2 regions of the Arthrobacter sp. Z4-13 genome follow, and region 1 is predicted to be linked to the other one. Evidence: riboswitches for the same ligand, from Rfam matches in the RefSeq annotation. Region 1 holds a riboswitch; the other holds the start of a gene.
The links. A riboswitch is a leader RNA that binds a small molecule or an ion and turns the genes downstream of it on or off. The one in region 1 is predicted to bind glycine.
Positions count from the first base shown of each region.

Region 2: another riboswitch for glycine. It lies ahead of gcvP (aminomethyl-transferring glycine dehydrogenase); the one in region 1 lies ahead of gcvP (aminomethyl-transferring glycine dehydrogenase).

Region 1 is NZ_CP096459.1:683,317-691,491, forward strand. Features, by position in the region: gene M1E07_RS05100 (nitrilase-related carbon-nitrogen hydrolase) at 1-16, opposite strand, end outside; gene M1E07_RS05105 (Dps family protein) at 232-711, shown strand; gene M1E07_RS05110 (MFS transporter) at 804-2,387, opposite strand; gene M1E07_RS05115 (TetR/AcrR family transcriptional regulator) at 2,453-2,992, shown strand; glycine riboswitch at 3,081-3,177, shown strand; glycine riboswitch at 3,179-3,317, shown strand; gene gcvP (aminomethyl-transferring glycine dehydrogenase) at 3,356-6,322, shown strand; gene gcvT (glycine cleavage system aminomethyltransferase GcvT) at 6,331-7,479, shown strand; gene M1E07_RS05130 (L-serine ammonia-lyase) at 7,722-8,175, shown strand, end outside.
Region 2 is NZ_CP096459.1:3,411,082-3,419,256, reverse strand. Features, by position in the region: gene M1E07_RS17605 (serine hydrolase) at 1-649, shown strand, start outside; gene M1E07_RS17600 (GOLPH3/VPS74 family protein) at 743-1,516, shown strand; gene M1E07_RS17595 (GNAT family N-acetyltransferase) at 1,567-2,145, opposite strand; gene M1E07_RS17590 (hypothetical protein) at 2,324-2,572, shown strand; gene M1E07_RS17585 (hypothetical protein) at 2,569-3,048, shown strand; gene M1E07_RS17580 (hypothetical protein) at 3,015-3,401, opposite strand; gene M1E07_RS17575 (PadR family transcriptional regulator) at 3,398-3,742, opposite strand; gene M1E07_RS17570 (hypothetical protein) at 4,032-4,166, shown strand; gene M1E07_RS17565 (hypothetical protein) at 4,281-4,625, shown strand; partial or broken gene M1E07_RS17560 (VOC family protein) at 4,643-4,912, opposite strand; gene M1E07_RS17555 (hypothetical protein) at 4,860-5,036, shown strand; gene M1E07_RS17550 (hypothetical protein) at 5,062-5,424, opposite strand; glycine riboswitch at 5,572-5,669, shown strand; glycine riboswitch at 5,671-5,776, shown strand; gene gcvP (aminomethyl-transferring glycine dehydrogenase) at 5,829-8,175, shown strand, end outside.

The DNA of each region.
Region 1 (8,175 bases):
AGGAAATTTCAATCATGGTTTCTACTCCAGTGAGACGACGGTCACTAAATGAATGACGTTCATTTAGTATGGGGTTCCGCGCCGGCGGATGCAAGGGGGAATATGAATCAGGTTCGTTTATGTCGCGAAAAACAAATTAGTAAGCTCACTGAGAAATTTCCCAAGGGCGCCGTCCTATGCTGCGCAGGGGGCTGGTAGCGTCAGGATTACTGGACCAATCGAGGAGGACGCATGAAAGCTTCACCGACACTGACCAACAACCTGCAGGCTGTGCTTACGGACCTGATCGAGCTGCACATCCAGGGCAAGCAGGCCCATTGGAACATCGTGGGAACCAATTTCCGGGACCTCCACCTGCAGCTGGACGAAATTGTTGACGCCGCCCGCCAGTTCGCCGATGATACGGCTGAGCGGATGCGCGCCCTGCACGCGCTCCCCGACGGTCGCAGTTCCACCGTGACCGGGTCCACCAGCCTCGCTCCCTTCCCTGAGGGCCTCATCAGCACCAAGGATGCCATCGAGCGGATTGTTGGGGCCCTCGAAGCTGCCGTGGGCACCATGCGGAAGGTCCACGATGAAGTAGACGAGGAAGACCCCACCTCGGCTGACCTCCTGCACGAGTTCATCCTGAAGCTGGAACAGTTCGCCTGGATGGTGAACGCCGAAACCATGAAGGCCACCGCGAGCGTCACTGCGCCTGACGCGCAGTAGCCCGGTGGCCCTGACGGGCAGCGCCCTGCAGGCGCCCGGCGTCGGAGGTTATCCTCCGGCGCCGGGCGCTTTTTCCTGCCCGGCCGCTGCCCCTATGCCGCCTTGGGCACCTTCCGAAGCACGACGGCGGAGAGGACTGCCGCCGTCGCCATCAGCACCAGCCCGATCGCGGCGGTGACGTGCACGCCGGAGTCGAAGGCGGCGCCGGCTGCATGCCGGACGGCGTCCGCGAGGGGCGCCGGCAGGCCTGCCGCGAGCTCCATGGCCCCGGCCAGGGTTTCGCCGGCCTGTGCTGTGCTGTGGCCGGATGCAGCGGCTGCAAGACCTTCCGGGAGCCGCAGGTTGTGCTGGTAGGAGGCTGTAAGGATGGAGCCCAGCACGGCGGTTCCCAGCAGGGCACCCACCTCGTAACCTGTCTCCGAGATTGCTGAAGCTGCCCCGGATTTTTCCGGCGGCACGCTGCCGAGGATGAGGTCATTGGAGATGGTCTCGGCCGTTCCCACGCCCAGTGCCAGAACCAGCAGGGCAGCGAGCAGCAGTGCCGGGCCGTTGGCATGGCTGCCAAACGCCACCATGCTGTAGCCGGCGGCACTCATGGCCAGTCCGGCGCCCACCACGAATCCCGGCCGGATCCTTCGTACCACCGGAACCACCGCAAGGCCCGCCACCACGGTTGCCACCAGTGCGGGAATCATTGCCACGCCCGCAGCGGAAGGGGACATGCCCTCGAGGAGCTGAAGGTGCTGGGCCAGGAAGAGGATGAAGCCGTTGAAGGAAAACAGGGCCAGGACATTGGCGGTGATGGCCATGCTGAACACCCGGTTGCGGAACAGGGACATGTCCAGCAGCGGGCTCTCCAGCCGCTGTTGCCGGCGGACAAAAACGGCACCCATTGCCAGTCCAAAAGTTATGCTCCCCAGGGCCAATGGGCCGGCGCCTTCCGTGGCGAATTCCTTGATGCCGTAGACCACCGGAACCATGGTGAGCAGCGAGAGCAGGATGCTGGGCGCATCCACCCGCCCCGGTGTTGGGTCCTTGGATTCCGGGATGAATGCCGGGCCGAAAGCCAGCAGGGGCAGCATGATGGGTACGGCCACCAGCAGAATTGCGCCCCACCAGAACTGCTCAACAAGCCACCCGCCAAAGATCGGACCCAGGGCCGCGCCGCCGGAGAACCCCGCAGCCCAGATGGCGATTGCCAGCCGCCGGCGGTTCGGGTCAACGAAGATGTTGCGGATCAGGGAAAGGGTGGAGGGCATCAGCATGGCGCCGAAGAAGCCCAGGGCGGCGCGGCCGGCAATCAGCCAGCCGGCGCTGGGGGCGAAGGCCGTTACGGCTGACACAGCGGCGAAGCCGATGCTGCCGGTAATGAGGAGCCGGCGGCGTCCGATCCTGTCGCCCAGGCTCCCCATGGCAACGAGCAGTCCGGCCAGTACCAGCGGGTAGGCGTCCACGATCCACAGGAGCTCGACTCCGGATGTGCCCAGCGCACCCGCGATCGCGGGCAGCGCAAAGGTCAGCGCGGTGTTGTCCACGGCTACGAGGAGGACCGGGAACATCAGGAGTCCCAGTGCGAGCCAATCGCGCCAAGTGCCCGTGGCGCGATTTTGTTCAGGCGGGGCAGGTGGAGTGCTGCGGGTGATGCTCTGTGGGGAAGTGGCGGAAGACTTCATCATCCCTAAACTATACCGTCCGGACGGTATAGTTAAGAAACGGGGCCCGACGATGCATGATGGGAACCATGCCCCGAAAACCCGTTGCGCGAGACGCAGTCCTCGACGCCTTTGAAGAACTCCTGATTGATGTGGGGGAAAGGGCCGCCACGCTGGATGCAGCGGCCAAGCGTGCCGGCGTCTCCAAAGGCGGCCTGCTGTACCACTTCCCCAACAAGGAAGCGCTGATCACCGCCACCCTGGACCGGCTGGACCGGCTGGCAGGGGAGGACCTCGCCGCCATGGCGGCTGCGCCGGAAGGGGCTGCGGCATACTTCATCCGGTCATCGCTCTGGTCCGACACTCCGATGGACCGTTCCTTTGTCGCCGCGACGCGTCTCGCCGAGGTGGCCCATGAGGATGCGCGCCGCCGCTTTACTGTGATCCAGCAGCAATGGCTGGAGCTCATCGGCAAGGATGTGGGCCCGGCGATGGCAAAGGCTGTGCTGTACATGGGGGACGGGCTGTACTTCAACGCCATGTGGGAGAGCGGGCCGTCCGGAAACCCCGGCGACAGGCAGGCGGAGGTGGACGAACTGCTTGCCGCCGTCGAGCGGTTGAGGGGCTAGCTGCCATTTGCTCCTCAGTCAGTGGCATAGGAGAATTGGTCCATGTGTGGGCCGTCTCCGGCGCGCCCATACCCAAATGAATAGCCTTTGATCTGCGGCGGGAGAGTTCTGCCAAGGTACAAGCAGGCGCCGTAGGAGCAATACCTCCCCAGGAATCTCACAGGCCCATGTACCGCCGCGGCGAGGCACCTCTGGAAAGCAGCACGCTGTCCGCCTCGGTATCCGGTCCCGGATACTTGGAACGCTGTGCTCACCGACGGTGCAAGCGGGGCTTGCGCAAGCAGGCACCGCGGAAACTCTCAGGTCCAGTTACAGAGCGGGGAGGGCCCGAATCGATGTGGCGTACCCTGCGCCGCCTTAGTTATGGAGTTCCTCGTGACTGTATCTCCGGCCTCCGCCATCCCAGCCTCCGCCATCCCAGCCTCCGCCTCCCCGGCCACCGCCAATCCGGCCTCGGACCGCCAAACTCCTTCCGCCCCGGCCGCCGCCACCTTCGTTGACCGGCACATCGGCGCCCGCCGGGAGGCTGACGTCGACACCATGCTCGAGGCCGTCGGCTACGACACCGTGGACGCGCTGGTTGATACCGCCGTCCCCAAGGACATCCGGCAGGACTCCGCTTTGGAGCTGGCAGGCGCGCTGAGCGAGGTGCAGGCACTCGCTGAACTGCGCCGGCTGGCCGCCAGGAACAAGACCGCCGTGCAGATGATTGGCCAGGGCTACTATGACACCGTGACGCCCCCGGTGATCCGCCGCAACATCCTTGAGGGTCCGGCCTGGTACACCGCCTACACCCCGTACCAGCCCGAGATTTCCCAGGGCCGCCTTGAAGCTCTGCTCAACTTCCAGACCATGGTCCAGGACCTGGTGGGCCTGCCCATCGCGAACGCCTCTTTGCTGGACGAAGCCACCGCAGTGGCGGAGGCCGTACTGATGATGCGCCGCGCCAACAAGAACAAAGATGCGCGCGACGGCAAGACGGTGCTGGACGCGGACTGCCTGCCGCAGACCATCGCCATCGCGAAGGGCCGCGCCGAGGCTCTGGGCTTCGAGGTTGAGGTCGCGGACCTCTCCAAGGGACTGCCCGACGGCGTCATCAACGGTGTGGTGCTCCAGCAGCCCGGCGCTTCCGGCCGGGTTTTCGACCACAGCGCCGTGATCGCCGATGCCAAGGAGCGCGGTGCCCTGGTGACGGTTGCGGCCGACCTGCTCGCCCTGACCCTCATCACGCCACCAGGCGAGCAGGGCGCGGACATCGCCGTCGGCTCCGCGCAGCGCTTCGGCGTCCCGCTGTTCTATGGCGGTCCGCACGCCGCCTACATGGCAGTGCAGAAAGGACTGGAGCGTTCCATGCCCGGCCGCCTGGTGGGCGTTTCCAAGGACTCCGCCGGGGTTCCTGCCTATCGCCTGGCCCTGCAGACGCGCGAGCAGCACATCCGCCGGGAGAAAGCCACGTCCAACATCTGCACCGCGCAGGCGCTGCTGGCCATTGTGGCCTCCATGTACGCTGTGTACCACGGCCCCGAGGGGCTGAAGGCGATCGCCCAGTCCGCCCACGCGCATGCCAGGACCATCGCTGCTTCCCTCAAGGCCGCCGGCTTCGAGGTGCTGCACACCAGCTTCTTCGACACCGTCACGGTCTCGGTGCCGGGCAGGGCGGCGGGCATCGTGGCCGCCGCTGAGGCGAAGGGCATCAACCTGCGCAATATCGACGCCGACACGGTGGGCTTCTCCACGGATGAAACGACAACATCAGAAATTGCCGGCGGCGTCCTTGAAGCTTTTGGGCTGGAAGCCGTCGACGCTTCCGCCGGTGACTCCGAAGGCGCTGGCTTTGGCCTGGATGCCGCCGTCACGCGCTCCTCCGGCTTCCTGCAGCACCCGGTGTTCAACACCTACCGCTCCGAGACGCAGTTGCTCCGTTACATCCGTAAGCTTTCAGACCGGGACCTGGCGCTGGACCGCACCATGATCCCGCTGGGCTCCTGCACCATGAAGCTGAATGCCACCGCCGAGATGGAAGCCATTTCCTGGCCCGAGTTCGCCTCCATCCACCCGTTTGCCCCGGACTCCCAGACCGCAGGCTGGCGCGAACTGATTGCGGACCTGGAAGCACAGCTCACCGAGATCACGGGCTACGACCAGGTGTCCATCCAGCCAAACGCGGGTTCTCAAGGCGAGCTTGCCGGCCTGCTGGCGATCCGCGGCTACCACCACTCCCGCGGCGATCAGCAGCGGAACGTCTGCCTGATCCCCGCCTCGGCCCATGGCACCAATGCCGCCTCGGCGGTCCTGGCCGGCATGAAGGTGGTTGTGGTGGCCACCGCCGTTGACGGCACCATTGACCATGCCGACCTGTACGCCAAGATCGAGGCGAACAAAGACGCGCTGTCCTGCATCATGATCACCTACCCGTCCACCCACGGAGTGTACGACGCCGACGTGCGCGAGGTCTGCGACGCCATCCACGCAGCAGGTGGCCAGGTGTACATCGACGGCGCCAACCTGAACGCCCTGGTGGGCTTGGCGCAGCCGGGCAAGTTCGGCGGCGACGTCTCGCACCTGAACCTGCACAAAACCTTCTGCATCCCCCACGGCGGCGGCGGACCCGGCGTCGGACCCGTCGCTGCTAAGGCGCACCTGGCACCGTTTATGCCCGGCAACGCGGCCACCTGGACCGAAGGCAATGACGTCCCGATCTCTGCCTCGAAGTACGGTTCGGCCGGCGTCCTGCCCATCTCCTGGGCGTACGTCAAGCTCATGGGCGGCCAGGGGCTCACCGAGGCCACCAAGTCCGCGCTGCTCGCCGCGAACTACATCGCCGCGCGCCTGAACGACTTCTTCCCCGTCCTGTACACGGGCGAAGGCGGGCTCGTGGCGCACGAGTGCATCCTGGACCTGCGCGAACTGACCGCCAGGACCGGCGTCACCGCCGAGGACGTAGCCAAGCGCCTCATCGACTACGGCTTCCACGCCCCCACCCTGGCGTTCCCGGTTGCCGGCACCCTGATGGTGGAACCCACGGAATCCGAGGACCTCGGCGAGATCGACCGCTTCATCGAAGCCATGATCTCCATCCGCGCCGAGATCGACCAGGTGGCCAACGGTGACTTCACCGTTACCAACAGCCCGCTGCGCAACGCACCGCACACCGCCGCGGCCGCCATCAGCAGCGATTGGGACCGCGCCTACCCCCGTGAGCAGGCAGTGTTCCCGGTGAAATCGCTGAAGCAGGACAAGTACTTCCCGCCCGTCGGCCGCATCGACGGCGCAGCCGGCGACCGGAACCTGATCTGCTCCTGCCCGCCGCTTTCCGAGTTCGAAAACTAAGGCCCGCCATGACGGAGAAATACACCGCACTCTACGACGAGCACAAGAAGCTGGGTGCGTCCTTCACGGACTTCGGCGGCTGGCAGATGCCCCTGAAATACAGCTCCGAGCTCGCCGAGCACCACGCCGTCCGCAAGAGCGCCGGCCTGTTCGATCTCTCCCACATGGGCGAGGTCTGGGTCACCGGGCCGGCCGCGGCCGCGTTCCTCGACTACGCGCTGGTGGGAAAAATCTCCGCCATGCCCGTGGGCAAGGCCAAGTACTCCCTGATCTGCAACGAGGACGGCGGCATCATCGACGACCTCATCGCCTACCGGCGCCCAGCGGCGGAGGACGGTACAGACGTTTTCCTGGTGGTGCCCAACGCAGGCAACGCCACAGTGGTGGCCGCCGCCCTTGCCGAACGCGCCGCCGGGTTCGACGTCGCCGTTGATGACGCTTCCGCCGCCACCTCGCTGATCGCCGTCCAGGGCCCGAAGGCGCAGGAGCTGCTGCTCCGCCTCGTCCCGGCCGCCCGGCACAGCCTGGTGACGGAACTGAAGTACTACGCCGCCGTCGAAGTTCCTTTCCTGGTGGCCGGCGCCGGGCTGGACCTCCTGCTCGCCCGCACCGGTTACACGGGCGAGGACGGGTTCGAGATCTTTGTAGCGAACGACGACGCCCCTGGCCTTTGGCAGGCACTCGTCGCCATTGCCGAGGAGGGGGAGCTGGCGCCTGCGGGCCTGGCCTCCCGGGATTCCCTCCGCCTGGAAGCGGGGATGCCGCTGTACGGAAACGAGCTGTCCCTGCAGGGCGACCCGTTTAGCGCTGGGCTGGGACCCGTCGTCGGGCTTTCCAAGGAAGGCGACTTTGTGGGCAAAGCCGCGCTCGCAGCCCAAAAGGAAGCCGGTGCCGGCAGCACCTCCGGCCGCAGGCTCGTGGGCCTCAAAGGGCTCGGCCGGCGCGCGGGCCGGGCCCACTACCCCGTCCTCAAGGACGGCAACGTGGTGGGCGAAGTCACCTCCGGCCAGCCCTCACCCACCCTGGGATACCCCATCGCCATGGCGTACGTGGACGTCGATTTCACCGAAGTCGGCACGGCCCTGGAGGTTGATCTCCGCGGCAAGGCAGAGCCGTTCGAAGTCGTCGACCTGCCGTTCTACAAGCGCCTTCAGTAGCATCGTGCTCTTCGATGGTTGGCTTCGGGACCGGCGGACCGCGCCTCCGGATACCGATCCCACAGGGGCAGCGCCCGTCTCACCAAAGTCCGGCAGCCACTGATCGTCGGCAAGGGTGAGGGCCCGACGGCGGGTGAGCGGATTCCGGAAGCGTGCGTCAGAGGCGAGGAACGAGCCAGCACGCGGAGGAATTCGGCCGGTCGCACCCACCCCGCCACGAACTCTCTAGTTAGGAACACACCATGGCTGTTGGAGTCTTTGATTTGTTTTCCATCGGGATCGGGCCCTCGAGCTCGCATACCGTGGGGCCGATGCGGGCTGCTGCCGTTTTTGCGGAGGAGCTGAAATTCTCCGGTGCGCTGGACCGTGTGGCGTCGCTGCGGGTTGACCTGTTTGGGTCGCTCGCGGCGACGGGCCACGGGCATGGGACGATGACGGCAATCCTGCTGGGGCTGGAGGGCTTCCATCCGGAGTTGATCCTGCCTGATGAGGTGGAGGAACGCCTGGCGGCCATCGACCAGACGGGCATGCTGCAGTTGGCGGGTGCGGTGCCCCTGCCGTATGGGGTGAAGGACATGGTGCTGCGGCCGTTGACCATTCTGCCGCGGCACACCAACGGCATGACGTTCACGGTGTCCGATGCCAACGGCCAGGTCCTGCACACGGCCACGTTCTTCTCGGTGGGCGGCGGTTTCA
Region 2 (8,175 bases), 1.5 Mb from region 1:
CCATGCCTTCTCCGGTCCGGCGTCGGCTCCTGCTGCCCGCTCCCGCTTCTACGGGCTGGGCTGGAACGTTTCCTACGACGACCAGGCCCGCGTCCAACTGGGACATTCCGGGGCATTCAACCTTGGCGCAGCCACCGCCGTATCGATGCTTCCCGGTGAACAACTGGCCATTGTGGCCCTGACCAACGGCCGTCCACAAGGGATTCCCGAAGCAATCAATGCTGACTTTATGGACACAGCCCAGCACGGATCGCCCACCGTCGACTGGTTGACCTTTATCGCCGGCATTTTCAAGCAACAGGACGAGGCCGATAAACCTGAGGTCGACTACACAAAGATCCCCTCCAACTCCTCGCCTGCCAAACCAAACAATGCCTACGCAGGCACCTATAACAACTCCTACTATGGCCCGCTTGTGGTCTTCGAAGAGGGCGGGAAATTGGCCATGAGAATGGGGCCGACCGGCAGTCCCACGACCTTCCCGCTCACCCATTTCGACGGCGACATCTTCAGCTTCGAATCCATTGGCGAGAACGCCAACGGCTTGGCCGGTGCACTATTTGCGGCGGCAAGCAGCGGCACCTCGCCCAGCGTCATCCTGGACTTCTACGACAGAACCGGGCTGGGGACCTTCACCCGGGCCTCTTGAGGCTGGAAATTCCGACGACGGCGGCGGGACGTCCCGCCGTCGTCCATATAAATCATCATTGTGGTGGCTTCCCAACTGCGCCACCATGATCCTATGGACGCTGAAACTCCTAAAACGGTGGAACTGAGCCTTCCCCAGGCCTTCCTGCTATTGGCCACAAACGACCAAAGCGGCAAACCCGAGGTGCCCCTGTTCGCACTCAGGACCACGGTGGCAGGGGCAGTACTGGCGGAGCTGGACCTGTTCGGTGCTGTAGAGCTGCAGGGGAAGCGCGTCAGGGCTACCGGCGGCACCCCGACGACTGAGTTCGAGCACGAGCTGGAACTCATCCGTGCCAAGTCCCGGCCCCACACTCCCAAGTGGTGGGTCGGCGTGCTGGAGAGCCGTGCCGAAGTGCTGCGCGTCTACGAGGGGCTGGTGTCTCTGGGAATCGTGGAGCATGTCGGTGAAAAGCACCTGGGCAGGTTCCGGGCAGTGCGCTACCCGGAGCGGGACCATGCTCCGGAGGCGGCGATCCTGGAAAAGATCCGGGCAGCAGTTAGCGGTCCGCCGTCCAACCTTGAGGCGCCGGACACCACCGCGGCCGGTGACGGGACGGCCGTTGCAGGGACGACGGATGCCGGGACGGCCGGGGCCGCGGAACCTGGTGCCAGGGCGCCCGGTGCCAAGCCCGTTTCCAAGGCAACCGACGCCCGGACCATAGTGCTGATCGCCCTGCTGCAGGCGGCCGGACTCCTCGGCAGGCTCTTTCCTGAGGCAGACAGGATCCGGGCAGATGAGCTGGCAAAGGACTATTGGCCAGCCCGTGCGGTGGAGGACGAGCTTCGCATGATCAGGCTGGCGGAGGAAGAAGCCGCAAATTTGTGAAACTGGCTGAACCGCCGGGCGCCGGAGTTGTCCGCCCAGGTGTCAGCGGATCACCCAGCACTGACACCGGCGCGGTTCTGTTCCCACTCGCTCCGGCTAGTCGCGTACTCGACGTCGCCGTGTTCATCGCCTGGAATCGACACCGGCCAGTCAGCGACGAAAGCACGTATGAACCGCATCCCGGATTTTTCCATCACCCGACGCGAAGCCGTGTTAACGGCCATGGTCGAAGCGACGACCCGTTGCACCTCAAACTCGTTAAACCCCTTGGCAATCAGTGCACGGGCACCCTCAGTCGCGTATCCCTTTCCCCAGACGTCGAAGCGCAATCGGTAGCCCAGTTCCGGCTCGTTTTGCGGCGCGTCGGGGGCGGGCCGATAGTGAAACCAACCGAGGAAATCTCCTGTCGACTTCTCGATCACAGCCCAGAAACCATAACCTGCGTACCGACGGTAGTAGCCAAGGAACGCCGGGAGTACCTCGCCTTCAACCTCATCCCGGGGCGTCGGGGTGCCACCCGTGATGTACCGCATGACGCGCGGATCGCCGTCGAGCTCCACGAGCAGGTCGGCATCACGGAGATCAAACTGCCGCAGCAACAGCCGCTCCGTCTCCAGGAATACGAACATGCCGACATTCTCGCACCAGGGCGGTGTGGCCGGCCGTATTTGCCATGACAAATTCAGAACTCACCTTGCGCAATCCACAACGACCGGCCCAGGGTCTTGACCAAACCTGCCTGCTGCTGGGATAGTTTGGCACCCGGTGAGCAGCATCACACCGACCGTATCTGCGCAGTATTGGGGGATGACCATGAGCGACCAGATCATCACTGCCGTCACACCTGGTGAGCGGCCAGGCCTGTTCCTACTGGAGCAGGGCATGTCAACAACGGCCTTGCCTGAGTGCGAAGCGGAGCGACGGAACCGCCAGGCCTTGCACGCCATGGAAGTGGACTGGGGCAGAGGCGTGTTCGACTACGGGAAAATCCGGGCGATACTCGCCGGCCCCAGCAGCGAAGAGTGCCACCCTGACCACGCCAGTTGGAGCGCTTGAGTACGGATCAGAGCAACAAGAAGTATGAGTGGCAAGCGTGGCCACCGGATACGCTCGAGGGTATGCCGCCGAAGCGAAGGCGGCTTGCTGTCTGGGGAATGTGGTGGTTTTTCCTTTTAGGCGCACTCCTGGCCAGCGCCTTGGATGCACTGGAAATTCCACAACCCTGGCGCACGCTTTTAGCCCTCACGGCTTCGGCTGCTGTCTTCGGTCCACTGATCCGTGGGGTCGTACGTGAATCATCCAAGCTCCGCGCCGAAGGTATAGTGCTGCCCTCCTTTCCGATCACGCGCAAGACGCTTATTTCGATGACTGTTATCACCGCTGTTCTTTGGATTGCCTTCGTCTTCCTGGTCGCTATTGGCAGGCACACTTTTCCCCTTCTGCCGATCCTCGGAACGATCTGGCTGGCGTACCAGTTCTGCCGACAACGATCGGAACGTCAGCGAACGGAACGACCTGCTGGCTTGAAGTAATCGATGAGGAATCCTGCGAAGACGCCGGTCAGGATCAGCATGGCTGCCGGCAGAAGCGTTGCCGGGCCTACAAAGTCGCGAATGTCGATTTTAAAAAGCAACATCAGGAGGACCGCAAGGAGAATGTAGGCGATCGCCAACCCAGCTCCAAGGGCCGTAATAGTGCGTCCTAGTGTCTGCCGCTTCTTCTTGGGAAACTGCTTTGCATACTCCTCGGCTGTGCCGAATTCTGTTGCCGCTGAAGTCCCTGCTGCTGCCTGATGAGCCCGCACCTCGTCGAGAACTTCCGTGATCTCGGATTCTGACAAGCCGCGGATCCTGAGGTTGAAGGTTAGGTTTCGCTCGTAGTTCATGACTGTTCCTGTCCTGATGTTCGAATGTTGGCGAGGGCTTGGCTCATCCGGCCCCACGCTGCTGCCGTTCGGGTCAGCTCTGCGCGTCCTGTCTCCGTGAGTGTGAACTGCTTGCGGCCCGGCCCCGCCTGATCGTGCTGCCAGGTGTGCCTAACAAAGTTGAGGTCTTCCAGTCTTTTCAGGAGGGGATACAGCGTTCCCCCCTTGATGCGGGCGAAGCCATGAAGGCGGAGGACCTCGGCGATGGCGTAGCCGTGGCTTTCCCCACGACTGAGCACCGCGAGCACCGCCTGCGGCAGTGCCGCCCGGATCAACTCTTGGTCAAAGTCGAGATCTTCCATAGTTAGATCGTGTCACTACCTATGTAGGTTGGCAAGCCGGTTTGTGCCGGACGTAAAAACGCGACGCAACTGCCTGCAATTTCCTGCTTTTGTTGAAAGCGCTGACAGGAAAAACAAAAAACTGCTTTTGCGTCACTTTTTCGAAATCAGCATGACTTCGCCGGTCACGCCCGGAAACCCGCAAGGACGGGCGTAGGGTGCGGCCTTAAGCGGTTTTTGAAGGACTGGATAAAAAAATAAAAGCAGGTATGGTATCGGGTAACGCAAAGCATGGAAAGGCGTGATTCCGATGTCCGGAAAATCCCCCAAAAGCGGCGCTGCTAAAAAAGTCGGCAAGTCGATCCTTGAAAAAAGAGCAGATAAAAAAGCCAAAAGCGTAAACAGTGAAATTAAATTCTTAAAGCCACGCAAAAACCAGCGCTAAAAGCCAGCGGGCAGCCGAATTCGGGACTCCTAGCCTGGTCGGCTGCCCGCGCCAAACCAGCCGTTGCCGCAAGCCACCACCAGAGTTGAAGTATCCCGTTACAAGGACGCCACCATGAACACCTCCCTCAATGCCCTGATCGTCCCTGCCCGCCTCGTTAATCCGGTCCACATCAGAACCGTGGAGTTGGACGTGGCGGCACTGCAGCGTGTGGCCGCCGGCAACGTAGGACTTGTCACCAGCGGAGACTGGCACGTGTACCTGGACAGTGAGGGAATCAGGTACGCCGAGAATGTCCGGGCGGAAGTCCTCATCCGCGAAGCGGGCATCGATCTGGACGAAACCATCCACGGAACGGCCATGTTCCTGGGCCACGGCAAGCCGGGCGAGGAAGCGGACGCTCCGCGCCACCTCATCACGCTGGCGGAGCGGCTGTTCGATATACCTCTAGCTGCGTAGCTGGAATGATGCGGCCCTCAATTGGGCGGGGCTACCGCCGGGCTCTTGTCAACAACCCGGAACCGGTTCCCGTCGGGATCGGCGAGGACCACAAAGTCGGGTTCCTCCGGGTACAGGTCCCAGTCAACCCGCTGCGCGCCGAGGGAGAGCAGCCGTTCCACCTCCGCGTCCTGGTCGTCCGCGTACAGGTCAAGGTGTATCCGCGGGTGCTCCTGGACAGGCGTCTCGCTCAGCATGAGTGCAAGCTGCGCACCCGGGCCCGCCGCCGGTACGAGGGTCACCCAGGTCCCGCTGGCCTTCGTTACCCAGGGGACGCAGATTGGCTTGGCCGTAGCCGTTATCGGCCTGCTTGTCCTGGCGTTCTGGCCGGGCCACACGATCGGCAGAAGGACCAGCTCCAACAAGCAATAGGGCACCAAAAAGGGCAACGCCGCCGTCACAACCGGTCCGATGCGCCGATCTGAAGGGTGCGCGCAAGGCTGTTCGCGAACTCCCACAGCGCCCCCACTTCAGCGTCGCCGTAGCCGGCTTCGCGGTGGGCAAGCGCGGCTTCCAGCTGGGCCGCCAAATGCCTCCGGTCACGCGCAGACACAGCCACCACATCTGCGGCGGTCTTCACCCGGCGGACGTTGAGCGTTTCCGCGCCGCCCCAGCGCTGCCCGCCCAGCATGAACTCCGCCCGCGTTACTTCCTTGAAGCGGGACGACAACTCAGCAAGCAACTCGGAGACCGCAGCGGGGTGGGACTGATCGTCCACCGTGATATGGACGGCAATGGTGTGGCTGGTCATCGTGCTCATCCCGCCTCTTGAGGGTCTTCAATTATCCGACAGGTGGTTGGGGTTGTGGAAGGGGCGGAATTTCCGACCCATCGGACGGTAATTTTGCATCCCGCCCCGCAACCCTGTAAGGTGTGAGCCGTGTCACCCACCAGTGGCACATGCTTATGATCTGCGGCGGGAGAGTCCTGCCGGTACGTTCTGCAGGCGCCGTAGGAGCAAATCCTCCCCAGGAATCTCTCAGGCCCACGTACCGCCGCGGCAAGGCAACTCTGGAAAGCAGTCCGGGCAACCGGGCTCACCGACGGTGCAAGTGGCGCTCTGCGAACAGCAGGCAACGCAAAACTCTCAGGTCCAATACAGAGCGGGGAGGAACCCGAATCAACGTGGTGTTTCGGCACCACCTGAATTATGGAGTTCCTCTCATGACGGTTCAATCGTCCCCAACCACCTTCGCAGACCGCCATATCGGCGCGCGCCGCCAAGCCGACCTTGATACTATGCTCAAGGCCGTCGGCTACGACAGCGTTGATGGCCTCGTTGACAGCGCGGTTCCCGATTCCATCCGCCAGGACAAGCCGCTCACCCTCGAGAGCGCCCTGAGCGAAGTCCAGGTCCTCGCCGAGCTCCGCAAGCTGGCCGGCAAAAACAAGACGGCCGTGCAGATGATCGGCCAGGGCTACTACGACACCGTGACCCCGCCGGTGATCCGCCGCAACATCCTCGAAGCCCCTGCCTGGTACACCGCCTACACCCCGTACCAGCCCGAGATTTCCCAGGGCCGGCTCGAGGCACTGCTGAACTTCCAGACCATGGTCCAGGACCTCACCGCGCTCCCGGTGGCCAACGCGTCCCTCCTTGACGAGGCCACGGCCGTTGCCGAAGCGGTGCTCCTGATGCGCCGTGCCAACAAGGACAAGTCCGCGAAAGACGGCAAGACCGTCCTCGACGCCGACCTGCTCCCGCAGACCATCGCCATCGTGCTGGGCCGCGCCGAAGCCCTTGGCTTCGAGGTGGAAATTGCCGACCTCACCCACGGCCTGCCCGAGGGTGACATCAACGGCCTCGTCCTGCAGCAGCCCGGCGTTTCCGGCCGGGTCTGGGACCAGTCCGCCGTCATCGCCGAGGCCAAGGACCGCGGCGCGCTGGTCACCGTCGCCGCCGACCTCCTGGCCCTCACGCTCATTACCCCGCCGGGCGAGCAGGGCGCGGATATCGCCGTCGGCTCCACCCAGCGCCTGGGCGTCCCGCTGTTCTTCGGCGGCCCGCACGCCGCCTACATGGCCGTCCGCCAGGGCATGGAGCGCACCCTCCCCGGCCGCATCGTCGGTGTTTCCAAAGACGACGCCGGTGTCCCCGCCTACCGCCTGGCCCTCCAGACCCGCGAGCAGCACATCCGCCGCGAGAAGGCCACCTCCAACATCTGCACCGCGCAGGCCCTCCTCGCCATCGTCTCGTCCTTCTACGCCGTCTACCACGGCCCCGACGGGCTGAAGGCGATCGCCGAAACCGTCCACAACAACGCCCGCGCCCTGGCCACCACACTGACGATCGCCGGCCGCGAACTGGTGTCCGACACCTTCTTCGACACCATCACCGTCCGCGTGCCCGGCAAGGCCGCCAAGGTGATCACCGCGGCCGAAGCCCGCGGGATCAACCTGCGCCTCATCGATGCGGACACAGTTGGCGTGTCAGTCGATGAAACCACGACGCCGGAGGTCCTCTCCGCGGTTGTCGTAGCCTTTGGCGCCGGTCCCGTTGTGGACGCCGCCGGGTTCGAGCTGCCCGAGCCGGTGCTGCGCACCTCCACCTACCTGCAGCACCCGGTGTTCAACACCCACCGCTCCGAAACCCAGCTCCTGCGCTACATCCGCCGTCTCTCGGACCGGGACCTGGCGCTGGACCGCACCATGATCCCGCTGGGCTCCTGCACCATGAAGCTGAACGCCACCGCCGAGATGGAAGCCATTTCCTGGCCGGAGTTCGCCTCCATCCACCCGTTCGCTCCGGATTCGCAGACTGCCGGCTGGCGTGAGCTGATTTCCGGCCTGGAATCCGACCTGGCGGAGATCACCGGGTACGACCAGGTGTCCATCCAGCCGAATGCCGGCTCCCAGGGTGAGCTGGCCGGCCTGCTCGCCATCCGCGGCTACCACCACTCCCGTGGGGAGGCACAGCGCAACGTCTGCCTGATCCCGGCCTCGGCCCACGGCACGAACGCCGCCTCAGCCGTTCTTGCCGGCATGAAGGTGGTCGTGGTGGCCACGGCTGCTGACGGCACCATTGACCACGCCGACCTGCAGGCCAAGATTGAGGCCCACAAGGACGTCCTCTCGGCCATCATGATCACCTACCCGTCCACCCACGGTGTCTACGACTCCGATGTGCGCGAGGTGTGCGACGCGATCCACGCAGCCGGTGGCCAGGTGTACGTTGACGGGGCCAACCTCAACGCGCTTGTTGGGCTGGCCCAGCCGGGCAAGTTCGGCGGCGACGTCTCCCACCTGAACCTGCACAAAACCTTCTGCATCCCGCACGGCGGCGGCGGACCCGGCGTCGGCCCTGTTGCTGCGAAAGCGCACCTTGCACCGTTCATGCCGGGCGACGCCAACAAGGCTGCACACGATTCTGGCCCTGCCGGACAAAAAGGCGTTGCCATCTCCGCTTCGCGTTTCGGTTCAGCCGGCGTGCTGCCGATTTCCTGGGCCTACGTAAAGCTCATGGGCGGCCAGGGCCTGACCGAGGCCACCAAGTCGGCGCTGCTGGCTGCGA